Regions from separate parts of the Streptomyces sp. SDT5-1 genome, predicted to be linked through region 2. Evidence: riboswitches for the same ligand, from Rfam matches in the RefSeq annotation. Region 2 holds a riboswitch; each other region holds the start of a gene.

Region 1 (4,389 bases), 3.4 Mb from region 2:
GCGTCCAGGGTCTCGGTCAGCGAACCGATCTGGTTCACCTTCACGAGCAGGGCGTTCGCCGAGTTCTCCTCGATGCCGCGGGCCAGGCGCTCAGGGTTGGTGACGAACAGGTCGTCGCCGACGAGCTGCACCTTGTCGCCGAGCTTCTCGGTGATGACGTTCCAGCCGGCCCAGTCGTCCTCGAACAGCGGGTCCTCGATGGAGACGAGCGGGTAGGCCGCCACGAGCTCCTCGTAGTACTCCGTCATCTCGGCGGCGGAGCGCTCCTTGCCCTCGAACTGGTACTTGCCGTCCTTGTAGAACTCGGAGGCGGCGACGTCGAGGGCGAGGGCGATCTGCTGGCCGGGAACGTAGCCGGCCTCCTTGATGGCCTCGAGGATCAGGTCGAGGGCCTCACGGTTCGAGCCGAGGTTCGGGGCGAAGCCGCCCTCGTCGCCGAGGCCGGTGGCCAGGCCCTTGCTCTTCAGGACCTTCTTCAGCGTGTGGTAGACCTCGGCGCCCCAGCGCAGGGCCTCGGAGAAGGACTCCGCGCCGATCGGGGCGATCATGAACTCCTGGATGTCGACGTTGGAGTCCGCGTGGGATCCGCCGTTCAGGATGTTCATCATCGGGACCGGCAGCAGGTGCGCGTTCGGACCGCCGAGGTAGCGGAAGAGCGGCAGGTCGCTGGCCTCGGAGGCGGCGTGGGCGACGGCGAGCGAGACACCGAGGATGGCGTTGGCGCCGAGCGAGCCCTTGTTGTCGGTCGCGTCCAGGTCGAACATGGCCTGGTCGATCAGGCGCTGCTCGGTGGCGTCGTAGCCGACGAGCTCCGGGCCGATCTGCTCGATGACGGCGAGGACGGCCTTCTCGACGCCCTTGCCCTGGTAACGGTTCGGGTCACCGTCGCGGAGTTCGATGGCCTCGAAGGCGCCGGTGGAGGCGCCGGACGGAACGGCAGCACGGCCGGTGCTGCCGTCGTCGAGGCCGACCTCGACCTCGACCGTGGGATTGCCTCGGGAGTCCAGGATTTCCCGGGCTACGACGACGTCGATGGACGGCACGAGCATCTCCTTCTGGGATGTGACGGGCGGTGCGGGCGGCTGCATGGATCCGTGGTCCCGCACCCCTGAGCGTAACCGGCTCGCGGGCATCGGCCATCCGAACGCCCGTCTCGTGGACAACGCCGATAGCGAAATGTTTCTTAACGGAACAAAAACAGCGACCTCCGGCCCGGCTGAGCGGGACGGAGGTCGCCGGAGTGAGCGGCCCGTGGGGACGGGGAGGGCGGCCGGGCTCGGCGTCCGCCGATGCCGAGTCCGTGCCTGCGGTCCTTCCGGACCTGACGCTTAGCTGAGGTGCAGCTGCTGACCCGGGTAGATCAGGTTGGCGTCCTTGACGATGTCGTTGTTCTTCTCGAACAGCTTCTGCCAGGTCGTGCCGTGCGCCTCGGCGATCTTGCTGAGGGTGTCGCCGGACTTGACCTTGTACTCGCCGTCGCCCTTCTCGACCTTGTTGCCGGTCGGGGTGGTGACGGTGTCCTGCTTCGGAGCGGCCTGCTGCTTGGGGGCCTCCTGCTTCGGGGCCTGCTGCTGCGGCTGCTGACGCTGCTCGGAGCGGTCCGCGCGCTGCTGGGTCTCCTGCTTCGGGGCCTCCTGCTGCTGCGAGGAGGACGAGTCGGCGGAGGCGCCGTCGTACGAGGCGGAGGACAGGCCGGTGCCGCAGTTCGGCCAGGCGCCCTTGCCCTGGGAGGCGAGAACCTTCTCGCCGATGGCTATCTGCTGCGCCTTGGAGGCCTTGTCGGCGGTGGACGCGTACTGGTCGCCGCCGTAGGCGGACCAGGTGGAGGCGGAGAACTGCAGGCCGCCGTAGAAACCGTTGCCGGTGTTGATCGACCAGTTGCCACCGGACTCGCACTGCGCGACCTGGTCCCACTCGGACGAGGTGGCGGCGGAGGCGGACGTGGCGCCCATCAGCGGCACGGCGACCGCGGCGGCGGCGACACCGCCGAGCGTGGCGACGCGGACGGCCTTGGACGGGCGGCGGTGCTTGTTCTTGCCGGAAAACAGCATGGAGGTATCCCCTCACCGACGCCTGCGAGGTGAGCTGTCGGGTTCGGGCCAGTGAGTGCCCGGCAGCGGCATCCTTGTGCGCTGCTTCACCCCAAGCCCGTCCGGTCTCCCGGAAGGGCGCTTACCTGGGTCCCCCGCTCCTGCCTACGGCGCTGACGCGTCGACTGTTCCCGTACGGACGCTGGCAGGATTCGGCGTGACATCCGTCGGGGCCCGCTGAAGCGAGCGGTCACGACCGTAAGCAGTCGATCCGTCCGATTTCAAAGTTGATCAGGGGCTTTGAGACCCATGTCTCACTCGACCAACATCGGACAAAGCCCCCTCAACTACCCCCGAAAACCTTCACTGTTTGTCCGAACCGTCTCCAAGATCCAGGCTCTGACCAGGAAGGATGAGATCGGGGTCGGAGCCCACCGTCTCCTTGTTCCGCTCGTAGAGCGCGTCCCAGCCGCCGTGCACGTCCTCGGCCTTCGCGATGTCCCAGAGGTTGTCGCCGGCGCGGACCGTGTACGCGTCGCCGTCGCGCTTGCTCTCGCGCGAGGCGTGACGACCCTCACTCGCGCGGGAGTCCGCCTCGTCGTCGGACGCGCGGTCGCCGCGGTGCCGACCGGAGGAGGCGTCGGGGCTCTCCGTGGCAGAAGGCGCGTGGGACTTGTCACTTGAGGAGGCGGCGGACTCCGTCGGCTCCGGCGACTCCGGCTCCGACGACTCCGGCGAGGCGCTCTCCTTCTCCTTGTTACCGGAGGTATCGCCCGAGTCGTCGCTCGCGGTCTCGTCCGCGCTGTCACTGGGCGAAGGACTGGCCGACGCACCCTTGCCGGCATCCGCCTCGTCGCCGGCGCCGCTGTCGCCCTCGCTCCCCTCGTCGTCCCCGCTGTCGGCCGACTGCGAGGGAGACGGGGACGCGGTGACACCCGGATCGATGTCCGCCGAGTCGTCGTCCTTGGTGAGGTCCGCGGTGAGCGAGCACATCGGCCAGGCGCTCGGACCCTTGTCCTCGAGGACCTTCTCGGCCACGGCTATCTGCTGCGAACGGCTGGCCTGGTCGGCACGCGGGGCGTAGGCGAGCCCCCCGTACTCCTCCCATCTCTCCTGCGTGAACTGGAGACCGCCGTAGTAGCCGTTCCCGGCGTCCAGGCTCCACTGGCCGCCGCTCTCGCACTCCGCGAGCTTGTCCCACGCCTGCGTGGTCGCGGCGCTCGCGCCACTGGCGGCGAACAGCGGGATCGCGATGGCGCTGCCGGTGACTCCGGCGGCGACGACGAGAGCAGGGGCCTGACGGGGGCGACGGTGTCGACCGTTCCCGGAGAGCATGCGTTTGCCTTTCGCGAGACTGATGCTGCTACGCGCGACGGGTGGTGCAAGTGGTGCGGGTTGTGCATGTGTCGCGATGATCCGTGAACGTAGCGGCACTCGAACACCTGTCACAAGTCGATGCAGCGTAGATCACGTGAAAGTCACAGTCTTGACGGGGCGTCAGTTCGCGACCTTTCCGAAGTCCGCGAACTGCCCGACGAATCCGTACAGTTCGCTGCAATCCAGACGCACGCCGGTGACAACGCGAAGGGGAGGCGGAACGGGAGGCCTGTAGACCGGTTCGCCTCGCACGTCCGCGTGGAGCACCGCCATGACCGCAGGCCATGCGCCCTTCTTCCACCAGGACAGCTGGCGCTCCCTGATCGCGTTCGCCGGGCCCCAAGCGGCCGGGAGATCCTTCCAGCTCAGCCCGTGCCGCAGCCGGTGCAGCATTCCGTTGAACTGCCCGCGGATGTCGTACTTGCTGGTGAAGTGCCGCTTGGTGAAAAAGGGGCCGAGCGCCGCGAGCACGCTCCCCCATTCCTCGTCCGTGGGGTCGGGCGGCACCAACATGCCGGTCTCCTCGTGCCACTCGGTGACCGGGCACCTGACCCCCGCCTTGTAGAGAACTTCACGCGTCCCGCAGTGAACTTGGACGTCGAACGCCTCGAACAATGCACGCACCTGTTCAGGACTCAGGCCAGGCACGCAGGCCGCACCGGACCGGATGGCGTCGAGCAGGTCGTCACGCCGCGCGTCATCGGCCTCCCGGCCGGCGAGCCACTCCGCCGCCACCGCCCGTTGGCGACGCAGATCTTCGGCTTCCTCGCGCATGCGCTCGGCAGCGGCGTGCAGTACGGCCGGAGCGATCCCGGCCGCGACGTACGCCGGCGCCCCGCGCAGAAGCTCCTCGTGGCGCGCGACCGCCCGGTCGATCTCCCGCACCCGCCGTTCGTACCGCGAGGGGTCGCCGGGCGCCGCCGCGTGCCGCTGCCGAACCACGTCGGCCGCCAGGAGTTCGTGGCCGTCGAGCAGCCCGAAC
Region 2 (4,389 bases):
AGGCGCGCGGGGTCTCCGCCGTGCGCATCGCCGACGTGGCGTCGGCGCTCGGCGTGAGCAACGCGCTGGTGCTGTACCACTTCTCGACGAAGGAGAAGCTCGTCGCCGCCGCGTTCGCCCACGCGGCCGAGAGCGACCTGGCCCATCTGCGCCGGCTGCTCGGCCGCCGCACGACGGCCCTGAAGCGGCTGCGGGCCGCGGTGCGCTGGTACGCGCCGACCGGGCAGGCCAAGGGGTGGCGGCTGTGGATCGAGGGCTGGGCCGCGGCGCTGCGCGAGCCCGCGCTGCGGGAGGTCACGCGGGACCTCGACCGGCAGTGGAAGGCGGCGCTCGCGGAGGTGATCGCCGAGGGGGTGGCGGCGGAGGAGTTCGTCTGCGCCGACCCGATGGGGGCGGCGCTGCGCCTCACCGCGCTGCTCGACGGCCTCGCGGTGCAGCTGACGGCGTACGAGGGCCGGCCCGCCGCGGTGTCGCGGACCCGGATGCAGGAGTGGGTCGACGAGGCGCTCGCCCGCGAACTCGGCCTGGAGCGGGCCGAGTTGACGGGGGCGGGGCGCTGAGAGGGGTCACCCCGGACCTCCTCCCGAGCGCCTTCCCGTAAAACCTCGGGACGCTTCAGGAAGCGGACTGGAGGTGCGCCTTCACGGCGTGCGGGTCCACGAAGCCCTTGGCCTGCACGCGGTCACCGGAGGACTCGCCGCGCAGTCGGCGCCCGATCCACGGCACCAGGAACTCGCGCGCCCAGTGGATGTCGTCGCGCCGCACCTCGAACGTGCCGCGCGGCGGCAGCGGCGGCCAGGCCTGCTCGGGGTCGGCCGGCACCTCGAGGCCGAGCGTCTGGGCGGCGCGCAGCGCGACCCGGGTGTGCCCCTCGGGCGACAGGTGCAGACGGTCCTCGTCCCAGGCCCTGCGGTCCTGCACGCTGCGCAGCGACCACAGGTCGAGCACGGGGCAGCCGTAGCGGTCGGCGATGGCCCGCACGTGCATGTTGTACGTGGCGATCTTGCCGCGCAGGTGCTTGAGCACGGCCACGTCACGGGTGTCGAAGCCGGTGGCCACCATGACGGTGCCGGCGGCGTCGGTGAGCCGGGCGACGGCCTTCTCGAAGCGCTCGGCCACGTCGTCGGGGTCGGTGCCGGGCCGGATGATGTCGTTGCCGCCGGCGACCAGGGTCACCAGGTCGGGGGCGAGCTCGACCGCCTTGGGGACCTGATCCGCGACGATCTGGTCGATGAGCTTTCCGCGCACGGCCAGGTTCGCGTACTTGAAGGTGTCCTCGGGGACGCGGTCGTCGAGGAGGACGGCGAGCCGGTCGGCCCAGCCCGCGAACTTCCCGTCGGGGCCGGGGTCGCCCACGCCCTCGGTGAAGCTGTCTCCGACGGCCGCGAAGGACCGGATCGTCGCGCCGTTGGGTGAGTCCGTGAGTGCTCTCGATTCGTTTGCCACGACCACGTATCTTCGCGCGTGAAAAGTGACCTACGCCATCGTAGGTAGGGGTTGACGGGTGGTGAGAAAGCCCACTCGCGCATCGGGGAATAAGCGCGGGAACGCGAATCGGCGCCCGGGGAGGGGATCCCGGGCGCCGATTCCAGCGGGTCGACGAGCCGCTGGGCCGTGTTTCAGGCTTCGCGTCGAGCGGTGCGTCAGGCGCTCACACCGTGCTCGCTCAGGTACGCGATCGGGTCGATGTCCGAGCCGTAGTCGGCGGTGGTGCGGACCTCGAAGTGCAGGTGCGGGCCCGTGACGTTGCCGGTCGCGCCGGACTTGCCGATCTCCTGGCCCGCGGTCACCTTGTCGCCCTGGGCGACGGCGATCGAGGACAGGTGGGCGTACTGCGAGAAGTGGCCGTCGGCGTGCTCGATGACGACCTGGTTGCCGTACGCGCCGCCGTCGCCGGCGGAGACGACGGTGCCGTCGGTGATCGCCTTCACGGCGGTGCCCGTCGGGACCGAGAAGTCGGCGCCGGTGTGGCTGCCGCTGGACCACATGGAGCCGGAGTTGCCGTAGCCGTGGCCCTGGGCGCCGTCGACCGGCGCGACGTAGTCGCCGGAGGCGGTGGTGGCGCTCTTGGCGCTGGTCTGCGTGGCGTCGGCCGTGCCCTTGGCGGAGGCCTCGGAGGCGCCGCCGATGGTGAGCTTCGCACCGATCTCGATGCGGTCGGCGTCCGGGCCGACGGTGTCCTTGTTGTCCTCGTACAGCTTCTTCCAGCCGCCCTCGACGTGCTGCGCCTTGGCGATCTTCGAGAGCGTGTCACCGGCCTTGACGGTGTACGTCTGCACGTCGGCGGTGCCGCCGGAGGTGGCGGCCTGGGCGCCGGTGGCCCCCATGAGCGGCAGCGCGACGGCGGCTCCACCGGCGGAGGCGACGGCGGCGACGCGGGCGATGCGGCGGGAGGTCGAAAGGCGGTGCTTTCCCTTTGCGGGCATGCTGAATTTCCTCTCCGTCGCCTACGAGGTGAGCTGTCGGGTTCGGGCTGGAGATGCCCGGCCGCGCCCGGGATGCGGGCAACGGCTTCACCCCTAGCCGCTTGGGGAAATCCCCTACGCGGCGTCGTGCGTGTGGGTCCCCCGCTCCTGCCGTGACGGGTTGTCGATGAGAGATCCGGGCGGCGGCAGGACTAGGCGTTCCGACCGGAGTGATTGGTGACCGTAGGCGAACCGCAATGGCGTCGACAACTGCCGAATTCACGTGCGGCCGCAATTCCTTGGGTTTTGGAGGCCGCCCTGCGTAACCCTGCGTCGACATTCCTCCCTTTACCAACGCCATACCTTCGGTATTTACCGGGGAGGCGATCCCGGCCCGTCGCCACACAGCGTCACGAACATGAGGCCGGTCACGCCAACGCCTACAAGCCCCTTCGATTCACGAACAGTTGGCACAAATTCGAGCGAATCGGACAGATGGTTGCCTGTGGAACCGATGTCGTATCGTCAGAAGCGCGCCCGCCGGCGACCCAACGCCGGTGCATCGAACGGGAGGAGCCCCTGTGACGCAGCACGCACCGTCCACCGAGCCCGAGCTGACCGGAGTGCGCAATTTCCGCGACGTGGGCGGCCTGCCCACGGTGGACGGCCGGCGCGTGCGCCAGGGTGTGCTGTTCCGCAGCGGTCACCTCGCCCACGCCACGGCCGAGGACGCGAGCTTCCTCTCCTCGCTCGGCCTGCACACGGTCTTCGACTTCCGCAACGCGGCCGACCAGAAGCTCGAGGGCGCCGACGTAGAGCTGCCCGGCGTGCGCAATGTGAACATGCCGCTGAACGACCCGGCCGACGGCGCCGAGTTCTGGGCCATGGTCCGCGACGGGGACATCGAGCAGCTCCGCTCGATCCTGTCGGAGGGCCGCGCCGCGAACCGGCTCGTCGAGTCCTACCGCACGATGATCAAGGAACGCACCGCCGAGCACAGCCGCGTCCTGCACGCCCTCGCCGAGGACAGCCTGCCCGCGCTGATGCACTGCGCGGCGGGCAAGGACCGCGCCGGCCTGTCGATCGCCGTGACGCTCCTCGCGGTGGGCGTGGAGCGCGACGCCATCGAGGCGGACTACCTCAAGTCGAACGAGAAGCACCGCCGCTACAAGGTGCACCGCACGGCCACCTCGAAGGACGCCTACTCCCCCGAGATCATGGAGCTGCTCAGCCCGCTCTTCGACGCCCGCGTCGAGTACCTGAACGCGGGCCTGGAGACCATCGACGAGCAGTGGGGCAGCACCGACCGCTACCTGGAGGTGGGCCTCAAGCTGAGCCCCGCCACCCGCGAGCGGCTGCGCGAGCGGCTGCTCGACTAGCGGGGTCCGCCCTCAGCGGTTCCCGCCCAGCGTGAACAGCAGATAGATGAACGCCGCCAGGCCGTGGCCCGCGAAGACGTACACGAGGACGCGGACCAGGATGCCGCGCGGCATCTTGTCCTCGATCTGGCGGCGGGGCTTCGGGTCGGTGGTCTCAGCCATGGCGGGTCTCCTTCACCGGTCCCGCCGGGCCGAGACACAGGGCGGCCGTCGGGCTCTGCAGCAGGGTGTGGACGAAGAGGAAGTCGACGCCGCCCGGGTCGACGGCGGCGATCCGGTGCGGGGTCAGCGAGTCGAAGTGGGAGCTGTCCCCCGGGTCGAGCCGGTAGGAGGTGTCGCCGAGCCGCAGGCGGAGCCGGCCGGACAAGACGTACAGCCACTCCTCGCCTGGGTGCACACGCACGACGTCGCCCTGGGAGCCGTACGGCGCGTGGACCCGCAGGGCCTGCATGCCGCGGCCAGGCGATCCGGCCTGCTGGTACGTCCAACCGCCCGCCTCGGTGCGGTCCATGGCAGCGCCGCGCACGACCGCGTCCCGGTCGGCCGGGGTCTCGCCGAGCAGCTCGGAGACCGTCGTACCGTAGATGCGGGCGAGGGAGAGCAGC
Region 3 (4,389 bases), 2.1 Mb from region 2:
TGAACTGCGCCTCGTCGTGCTCGGTGTCCGCGACGTAGCCCGTGATCTGGGCTCCGGGCCCCTCGTTCGTCCACAGGTTCTTGGGGCGGCGCGACTCGTTGCGCTCGATCACCGCGTTCGCCGCGCTGAGGATCGTCTGCGTGGAGCGGTAGTTCTGCTCCAGGAGGATCGTCTTCGCGTTCGGGTAGTCGTCCTCGAAGTCGAGGATGTTGCGGATCGTGGCGCCGCGGAACGCGTAGATCGACTGGTCCGCGTCACCGACGACGCACAGCTCGGCCGGGTCGGCGTCCTCTCCCTCGGTGGGGCCGACGAGCTCGCGCACCAGGGCGTACTGCGCGTGGTTCGTGTCCTGGTACTCGTCGACGAGGACGTGGCGGAAGCGGCGGCGGTAGTGCTCGGCGACGTCGGGGAACGCGCGCAGCAGGTTCACCGTCGTCATGATCAGGTCGTCGAAGTCCAGCGCGTTCGCCTCGCGCAGGCGGGCCTGGTACATCGCGTAGGCCTGGGCGAGGGTCTTCTCGAAGCCGTCGGCGGCCGTCGCGGCGAAGTCCTCCTCGTCGATCAGCTCGTTCTTGAGGTTGCTGATCTTGGCGCTGAAGGACTTCGGCGGGAACTTCTTCGGGTCGAGGTCCAGGTCGCGGCAGACGAGCGCCATGAGCCGCTTGCTGTCGGCGGCGTCGTAGATCGAGAAGGAGGACGTGAAGCCGAGCTTCTTCGACTCGCGGCGCAGGATGCGGACGCAGGCGCTGTGGAAGGTGGAGACCCACATCGCGTTCGCCCGCGGGCCCACCAGGTCCTCGACGCGCTCCTTCATCTCGCCCGCGGCCTTGTTCGTGAACGTGATCGCGAGGATCTGGCCGGGGTGCACGCCGCGCTCGGCGAGCAGGTACGCGATGCGGTGCGTGAGGACGCGGGTCTTGCCGGATCCGGCGCCCGCGACGATGAGCAGCGGGGTGCCGCCGTGCACCACGGCCGCCTGCTGGTTCTCGTTCAGCCCCTCCAGGAGGGTCGCCGAGTCGAGGACCGGGCGCGGGGCACCGTCCCGGTAGTACGCGTCCCGCTCGGAAGGCGCGCCGAACAGCCCGTCCGGCATCGGCTCCGGGGCCCCGTCGTCGTACTCGGGGTCCGGGGGCGGCGGCGGAGGCTCCTGCTCACCGCTCGGGGAGCCGGGCGCGCCCTTCTGGAGGCCGGTCAGGAAGCTGTCGTCAAAGAGGCTGCTCATCGCTCTACGAGTCTAGGCCGCCCCACTGACAACCCGCGGCTCCCTTCGGAACCTCACCGAAACCGAGCGGCGCAGATCACGAAAATGTATCGGGCATATCGAACATCAACCTTCACAGCAGCCACACGAGTTGGCTACGGTGCAGCCGGGCAGCCCGTCCCCCCGCCCGCGGACGTCGCGGCGAACGGGCAGCCCCCGCCGAGTCCCGTACGCCGAGAGGCAGGGAACCGGGGACCCAACCGACCTTGGGGTGAATCGGTCGCACCGCCCGGCAGCACGGGGTGGTCGACCGTAGGGCAACCTTCCACGCACCACGCCCGAACCCGACAGCTAACCCGGTAGGCGGACGACGGAAGGAGTCGCCTGCCGTGGCGTCGCACCGCAAGCCCCGCAGCCGGTCCCGGATGACCGGCGGCCTCAGAACGACCCCGGCGGTCGGCATCACGACCGCCGCGCTCACCTCCGTGGCGCTGCTCTCCCAGACGGCGCAGGCCGCGCCCGAGCAGCCGTCGTCGAAGCCGCGCCTCGAAGAGGTCAAGAAGCAGGTCGACACCCTGTACCGGCAGGCCGAGGTCGCCACGCAGAAGTACAACGGCGCCAAGGAGCGGACCGCCGCCAAGAAGCAGCAGGTCGACCGGCTCCTCGACGACGTCGCGCGGCGCACCGACCAGATGAACGAGGCCCGCCAGAAGCTCGGCAGGTACGCCGCCGAGCAGTACCGCTCGGGCGGGGTCAGCGACACGGCGACGATGTTCCTCGCGGACGACCCCGAGGACTACTTCTCGCAGCGCCAGCTGATGAACCGGCTGACCGACGAGCAGAAGAAGTCGATCGACGACTATCAGAAGCAGACGCGCGAGACGGCGAAGAAGCGCACCGAGGCGCAGTCGAGCCTCGAGGACCTCACCGATTCGCAGGCCGAGCTGCGGTCCACGAAGGAGACCGTGCAGACGAAGCTCTCCGACGCGCGGCAGCTGCTGTCCAAACTGACCGCGGAGGAGAAGGCGCGGCTCGCCGCGATCGAGAAGGCGAAGGAGGAGGCGGCCCGCAAGAAGGCCGCCGAGCTGGCCGCCGAGCAGAAGGCCGCGGAGGAGGCGAAGCGGAAGGCGGCCGAGGAGGCGCGCGAGCAGGAGCAGTCCTCGGGCTCCTCCTCCGGCTCGTCCTCGGGTTCCGGGTCCTCGTCCGACGGCTCGTACGCCACGAAGGCCGCGCAGGCGCTGGCGTTCGCCAAGGCGCAGGAGGGCAAGCCGTACGTGTGGGGTGCCACGGGCCCGGACTCGTACGACTGCTCGGGGCTCACGCAGGCCGCGTGGAAGTCGGCGGGGATCTCGCTGCCGCGGACGACCTGGGACCAGGTCGAGATCGGCACGACGGTACCGCTCTCCGACATCCAACCCGGTGACCTGGTGTTCTTCTACGACGACATCAGCCACGTGGGCCTCTACCTCGGCGACGGCATGATGATCCACGCGCCGAAGCCGGGCGCGGTCGTGCGCGAGGAGTCGATCTACTACGACGGCACGTCGTCGATCCACAGCGTGGTCCGGCCGGCCTGACGTCCGTACGCGAAAGGGCCCGGCGATTGCCGGGCCCTTCGTACGTGCGCGGTGGCTCAGGTCCAGAGCACCGCGATGAAGATGTTGGCGACGGTGAGCGCGCCGACCGTGATGAACAGGCCCTTCTCCGCCTTCTCCTCATCCCGCTTCACATAGACGATGCCGAGGATCACGATCAGGATCGCGAGCTTCACGCCGATCTTGATGTTGTTGACGGTGCTGCCGTCCGCCTGGTTGAGACCGACCAGGGCGACGCCGGTCACCAGCATGGTCAGGGCGCCGTGCAGCATCGCCTTGTTGAAGCGGGCCGCGCCCTCCTTCATCGCCGACATCTGCGTGAGGAAGCCGCCGAGCAGCGAGGCGATGCCGATGATGTGCAGGCCGACGAAGAGGTGGATGAGTACGTCCATGGCCCGGAGCCTAACGGGGCAGCCGCGGCCTCCGACGGGCACCCCTTTGGCACCGACTCGTCCCTCTTGTGGTCACTCTCCATCATCATCCGCAACAATCGGACCAGTTGCGAACAATCCGTCACCAACCCGTTACGCCGAGGTTTAGCGTCCTTCCTCAGGTGACCGGCTCCCCACCGCCGCCCGGGCCAGGGGCGGCAGTCGGACACCACCGCCGAGAAAGGTCCGGCGGCGACCCGCTCCCCCTGTGCGGGCCGCCGCCGGACGCGCGACAGGCGGCCGTACGACTCGGCCGGCCGCCCAAGGAGGACCTCGTGCCGGCAGCACACCGCAAGCCCCGTCCGCGCCCGCTCAGCGGCGGCACGGCCCGCACCGCGGCCACCCTCGCCCTCGCCTCCGCGGCCACCGCCACCGCGTTCGACGGCGGCGCGGCGCACGCGGAGCCACGGCTCAGCCCCGAGCAGGTGCGTGCGAAGGTCGACCGGCTCTACCAGGAGGCCGAGGTCGCCACCCAGAAGTACAACGGCGCGAAGGAGCAGGCGGACGGGGCGCGGAAGAAGGTGGACGCCCTCCAGGACGAGGCGTCGCGGCGCACGGAGGCGCTCAACGCGCAGCGCGCGAAGCTGGGCTCGGTGGCCGCGTCCGAGTACCGCACCGGCGGCCTCGACCCGTCCCTCCAGCTCCTCCTCTCCTCCTCCCCCGACACTTACCTCGACAGGGCGTCCGCCACCGAGCGGCTCGGCGCGCGGCAGGCCGCCGCCGTCGGCCGGGTCCGGGACGAACTGCGCGAGATCGACCAGCTGCGCGCCGACGCCGAGGACACGCTCGACGGGATGCGCGCGAAGAAGGCGGAGCTGGAGGACGCCAAGAAGAAGGTGAAGCGAAAACTCGAGGAGGCCCGCCGCCTCCTCGCCCGCCTCACCCCGTCGGAACGCGACACGGCACCGCAGAGCGAGCACGCCTCACGCTCGGCCGAACGCTCCGACCTCGCTCAAGCCCCCAACTCCCGCGCCCAGGCCGCGATCTCCTTCGCGTACGGCGCGCTCGGCAAGCCCTACGTCTGGGGCGCCACGGGGCCCTCCGCCTTCGACTGCTCGGGCCTCACGCAGGCCGCGTACAAGGCGGCCGGCGTCTCCATCCCCCGGACCACGTACAGCCAGATCGACGCGGGCCGCCGCGTCCCCAGGTCCCAGCTGCAACC
Region 4 (4,389 bases), 2.6 Mb from region 2:
CTCGCCGGGCTGCTCGGCGCGATGGGCATGCACGCGTTCTGGAACGGCTCGTCGTCGTTCGGCGAGTACGGCTTCTTCGCGGTGTACGCGGCGTTCATGGTGCCGGTGTTCGGCGTGGTCACCTGGCTGTCGGTGTATCTGCGCCAGCGCGAGCTGCGCACGGTCCGCCAGGAGCTGCCGGCCTACGTCGCCGCGGGCTGGCTGACGCCGCCCGAGCCGTTCGCACTGGGCTCGCTGAAGGCGCGGCGCCTGGCCCGCGACTTCGCCACGCACTACGGCGGCAGGCCGGCCGCCACCGCCGTCGCCGAGTACGAGGCGTACGCGACGTCCCTCGCGCTCCTTCGCCACCGCGGCCGCAGGGGCAGGGCGGGCGCGGACTTCGTCGTACGGGAGCGGGAGCTGCTCGACGCGCTGTGGGAGCGCCGGGACTACGCGCGGCCGGCGCTCGCGTACGGCTCGCAGATCGCGGCGCCGATGTGGCTGCCCGCCATGTACGCGGGCCCCGTGGTGCCCCACAGCCCCGCGTACACGCCGTACAACCCGTACCGGTACTGAACCGGCCGGTCCCGCGGGCTCAGGCGGAGGCGGCCGTCAGGCGGTCGAGCTCGGCCCGCGTCAGCTCCAGGTCCGCCACCGCGAGCAGCGCGGGCAGCTGGTCGACGATCCGCGCGGAGGCGATCGGCGCGGCCACCGTGGGCTGCGCGGCCAGCCAGGCGAGGGCGACCGTGGCGATCTCGGCGTCGTGGGCGCGGGCGATGTCGTCGAGCGCCGCCAGGACGTTCCGCCCGCGCTCGGTCTCCAGGTGCTTGCCCGCACCGGCGGCCCGCGCGCTGTCGACGGTCACGCCCGGCCGGTACTTGCCAGTCAGGAAGCCGGCGGCGAGCGCGTAGTACGGCACGGCCCCGAGGCCCGCGCGGGCGGCGACGTCCTGGAGCGCGCCCTCGTACGTGTCGCGGGAGACGAGGTTGTAGTGCGGCTGGAGCGCGACGTAGCGGGCGAGGCCCTCGCGCTCGGAGAAGTCGAGGGACTCCTGGAGACGCTCGGCGGAGATGTTGGACGCGGCGATGTGCCGCACCTTGCCGGCCTTCACCACCGCGTCGAGCCCGCCGATGATCTCCTCGACCGGCACGTCCGGGCGGTCGTAGTGCGTGTAGTACAGGTCGATGTGGTCGGTGCCGAGGCGCTTGAGGGAGGCGTCGACGGCGGCCTTGATGTTCGCCGCGGACAGGCCCTGGTACTCGGGGTGCTGGCCGCCCTTGGTGGCGATGACGAGGTCGTCGCGGCGGCCGCGCGAGGCGAGCCACTTGCCGATGACGGTCTCCGACTCGCCGCCCTTGTTGCCGTCCACCCACGCCGAGTACACGTCGGCGGTGTCGATGAAGTTGCCGCCCGCGGCGACGTACGCGTCGAGCACCTCGAAGGACGTGGCGTCGTCGGCGGTCCAGCCGAACACGTTGCCCCCGAGGGAGAGCGGGAAGACCTCGAGGTCGGAGGTGCCGAGCTTGCGCAGAGAGCGAGAGGAAGTCATGCCCTGTTCCAACACCCGTACGGAATACGGTATTCCGCGATCACGCCGGAAATCCCGCCAAGAAGGGGCAAACCGGCAGCCCTGACGTCGGGGGGTCAGCGCCAGGGCCGCCGGGGCTCACCGGTTCAGGGGGTCAGGCCCTTTTCGCGCAGCCAGGCCGCCGGGTCGACGCCGGTGGACTGGCCGTCGGGGTGGACCTCCAGGTGGAGGTGCGGCCCGGTCACATTGCCCGTGGCGCCCACGCGGCCGATGACGTCGCCGGTGGAGACCTTCTGGCCCGCGCTGACGTTGATCGAGGACTGGTGGCAGAACCACAGCTCGGTGCCGTCGTCGAGGGTGAGCACCGTGCGGTACCCGTACGCGCCCGCCCAGCCAGCCTCCGTGACCGTACCGGAGTGGATGGCGCGGATCGGCGTGCCCGTGGAGGCCGCGAAGTCGAGGCCCGTGTGGTACCCGGAGGACCACATGGAGCCGGGCTGGCCGAAGGTGCCGGAGAGCGTGTACGAGGCGACCGGGAGCTTGAAGCTGGCGGCCAGCTTGCGCAGCCGCTCCTCCTCCGCCTTGCGGCGGGCCTCCTCCTCGGCCTTCTTCTTCTCGGCGGCGGCCTTGGCGTCGGCGGCCTCCCGCTTGGCGGCGGCCTCGGCGGCGGCCTTCTGGGCCGCGGCCTCCTCGGCCTCCTGCTTCGCGGTGGCGTCGGCCGCGTCCTGCTGCGTCTCGGCCTGCTGCATGATGCGGGCGCGCAGCGCCTCTCCGGCGCCGGTCTGCCCCTCGGCGGCGTCGGCCTGAGTGATACCGGCGCCGCTCAGCGGGGAGGCCGTGGCGCCGGAGCCGGAGTCGGAGTCCGAACCGTCGGACATCAGCGAGCCCACGCCCGGCAGCGACTTCGCCGCGGGCAGCGAGTCCTTGACCGCCGACAGGTCGGGCATGGAGATGTGGACCGGCGGCTTGCCGCCCTGCGCGGTGGCGATGCCGCCCGCGCCGACTGCGGCGACGACACCGACGCCGAGGACCGTGGAGCTGCGGGCGAATCCGCCGCGGCGGCGGGCCACCCGGTGCCGGCCGCGGACGGGAGCGACGGACTCCTCGGTGGGGTTCCACTCCTCCCAGGGCTCCTGCTCGACGGTGAAGTCGTCTTCGGGGCCGTAGAAGAAGTCGGGGGCAGGCCGGTTCGACGCCACGGGGGCGCTCTCCTTTCCTTCCTTCTCGCCTACCGGGTTAGCTGACGGGTTCGGAGCAGGAAGGTCTCCTACGAACGTCTCCTGGGACAGGAAGAGCGCCCGATTCACCCCAAGTTGGTGGTTCCCCGGCTCCCTTTCGGGATTGAGCGTGTGCGCACGGAGCCGTCGCTTGTGACGGCTGGGACGACCGCGCTGCGTTATCGAACGTTAATAGACAGCAGACAGTAATTCCAAGCGCTTCCCACTGATCGTTCACGACTCTGGCCAGGACTTATCGGATCAAGAACGGTCATAACCGGGCGAGTTGAACGGGGGTCGTTCCCACATCCGCCTCACCCAACCCTCTGACAGTGCGTCAATTGTTATGCGGAGCGGCGCCGTTCGACTACGGTCGGCTACCTTTGGTAACAACGATCATGGACGGTCAGGCACGCCGAACGGCGAGCAGCGCCATGTCGTCCGTCGAACCGCCCCCGGTGTGCGCCCGCACCTCCGTCACGAGCGCCCCGAGCAGCTCGTCGGGCCCCGGGAAGAGCCGCCCCGACAGCCGGTCCGCCGGATCGTAGAAGCGGCCGCCCGGGTCCCGCGCCTCCGAGAGCCCGTCGGTGTAGAGCAGCAGCGTCGCCGCGGACGGGAACTCCGCCTCGATCCCCCGGTCGGGCCAGCTGCCGAGCTCGCTCATGCCGAGCGGCAGCGCCTCCTGACACGGGTACAGCTCGCGCACGGTGCCGTCGCCGAGCAGCAGCAGCGGCGCCGGATGACCGCGGTTGAGGACCCGTACCCGCTCGGTGCCGTGCGGGATCTCGGCCAGCACCGCGGTCGTGAAGCCCTCGAAGTCGTCGATGCCCCTGCGCCGGCCGCCCTCCCTGGCCAGCGCCCGCTCGAGGCGCTGTGCGACCGCCTCCAGCGAGCCCTCCTGCTCGGCGGCCTCCCGGAACGCTCCGATCACCACCGCGACCGCGGCGACCGCGCCCATGCCCTTGCCCCGTACGTCGCCGACGATGATCCGGATGCCGTGCGGGGTGTCCTGGACCGCGTACAGATCACCGCCGATGAACGCGTCGGCCTGCGCCGCCTCGTAGCGCGCCGCGACCACGAACCCGCCGATCCGCCGGGGCGGTTCGGGCAGCACCGCGAGCTGGGCCGCCTGCGCGATCTCGCGGGCGGAGGCCAGCTGCTCGTAGCTGCGCCGCACGATCCGGTTGAGCAGACAGGCCAGCAGGCAGACGGTGGCCACGGTGACGATCTCGGTGACGAACGCGACCCCCATGTTGGTCCAGAAGTACAGATGCACCGCGACGATCGCGCCGATCGACACCGCGCCGGTCAGGATCGTCGTGCAGAGCGAGAAGAACGGGGCGGCCACCAGCGGGGCCGCGCTGAACAGCGGGGCGCCGGAGTAACCGGCGGGCGTGAAGTACTCGTAGACCGCGCCGCCGATCACGAGCAGCAAGGGCAGCAGCCGGACGAAGATCCGGGTGGGGGCCGCCTCGGCCTCGCGCCGCCCCCGTCTCCCCCCTCTGCCTCCTTCTCGCTGCCCCACCAGTCGTCTCCTGCCGCGTCCCTGCCCGCTTCCGGCGTCTCACCAAGAGTTCCCGCACGGGGACGCCGCGGCGAGCAGGGGTGGGCCGTACGGGTGGGGAACGTGACGGGCGCAACATCGGCGCCACAGCGCCGGAAAAG

The links. Region 2 has a riboswitch for cyclic di-AMP ahead of ACTWJ8_RS32700 (M23 family metallopeptidase). Riboswitches for the same ligand answer to the same signal wherever they lie in the genome.
Region 1: linked by a shared signal. The riboswitch ahead of ACTWJ8_RS17460 (transglycosylase family protein) and the one ahead of ACTWJ8_RS32700 (M23 family metallopeptidase) in region 2 are both predicted to bind cyclic di-AMP.
Region 3: linked by a shared signal. The riboswitch ahead of ACTWJ8_RS23545 (NlpC/P60 family protein) and the one ahead of ACTWJ8_RS32700 (M23 family metallopeptidase) in region 2 are both predicted to bind cyclic di-AMP.
Region 4: linked by a shared signal. The riboswitch ahead of ACTWJ8_RS21045 (M23 family metallopeptidase) and the one ahead of ACTWJ8_RS32700 (M23 family metallopeptidase) in region 2 are both predicted to bind cyclic di-AMP.

The regions. Positions count from the first base shown of each region.
Region 1 is NZ_CM125963.1:3,766,220-3,770,608, forward strand. It holds gene eno (phosphopyruvate hydratase) at 1-1,043, opposite strand, end outside; gene ACTWJ8_RS17460 (transglycosylase family protein) at 1,329-2,051, opposite strand; cyclic di-AMP (ydaO/yuaA leader) riboswitch at 2,056-2,213, opposite strand; gene ACTWJ8_RS17465 (transglycosylase family protein) at 2,394-3,365, opposite strand; gene ACTWJ8_RS17470 (recombinase family protein) at 3,528-4,389, opposite strand, start outside.
Region 2 is NZ_CM125963.1:7,135,944-7,140,332, reverse strand. It holds gene ACTWJ8_RS32710 (TetR/AcrR family transcriptional regulator) at 1-560, shown strand, start outside; gene ACTWJ8_RS32705 (SGNH/GDSL hydrolase family protein) at 616-1,398, opposite strand; gene ACTWJ8_RS32700 (M23 family metallopeptidase) at 1,644-2,426, opposite strand; cyclic di-AMP (ydaO/yuaA leader) riboswitch at 2,430-2,602, opposite strand; gene ACTWJ8_RS32695 (tyrosine-protein phosphatase) at 2,987-3,784, shown strand; gene ACTWJ8_RS32690 (DUF6126 family protein) at 3,797-3,946, opposite strand; gene ACTWJ8_RS32685 (helix-turn-helix domain-containing protein) at 3,939-4,389, opposite strand, start outside.
Region 3 is NZ_CM125963.1:5,073,189-5,077,577, reverse strand. It holds gene pcrA (DNA helicase PcrA) at 1-1,222, opposite strand, end outside; cyclic di-AMP (ydaO/yuaA leader) riboswitch at 1,409-1,582, shown strand; gene ACTWJ8_RS23545 (NlpC/P60 family protein) at 1,591-2,778, shown strand; gene ACTWJ8_RS23540 (hypothetical protein) at 2,835-3,188, opposite strand; gene ACTWJ8_RS23535 (C40 family peptidase) at 3,503-4,389, shown strand, end outside.
Region 4 is NZ_CM125963.1:4,559,605-4,563,993, reverse strand. It holds gene ACTWJ8_RS21055 (PrsW family intramembrane metalloprotease) at 1-555, shown strand, start outside; gene ACTWJ8_RS21050 (aldo/keto reductase) at 575-1,528, opposite strand; gene ACTWJ8_RS21045 (M23 family metallopeptidase) at 1,654-2,706, opposite strand; cyclic di-AMP (ydaO/yuaA leader) riboswitch at 2,718-2,865, opposite strand; gene ACTWJ8_RS21040 (PP2C family protein-serine/threonine phosphatase) at 3,131-4,249, opposite strand.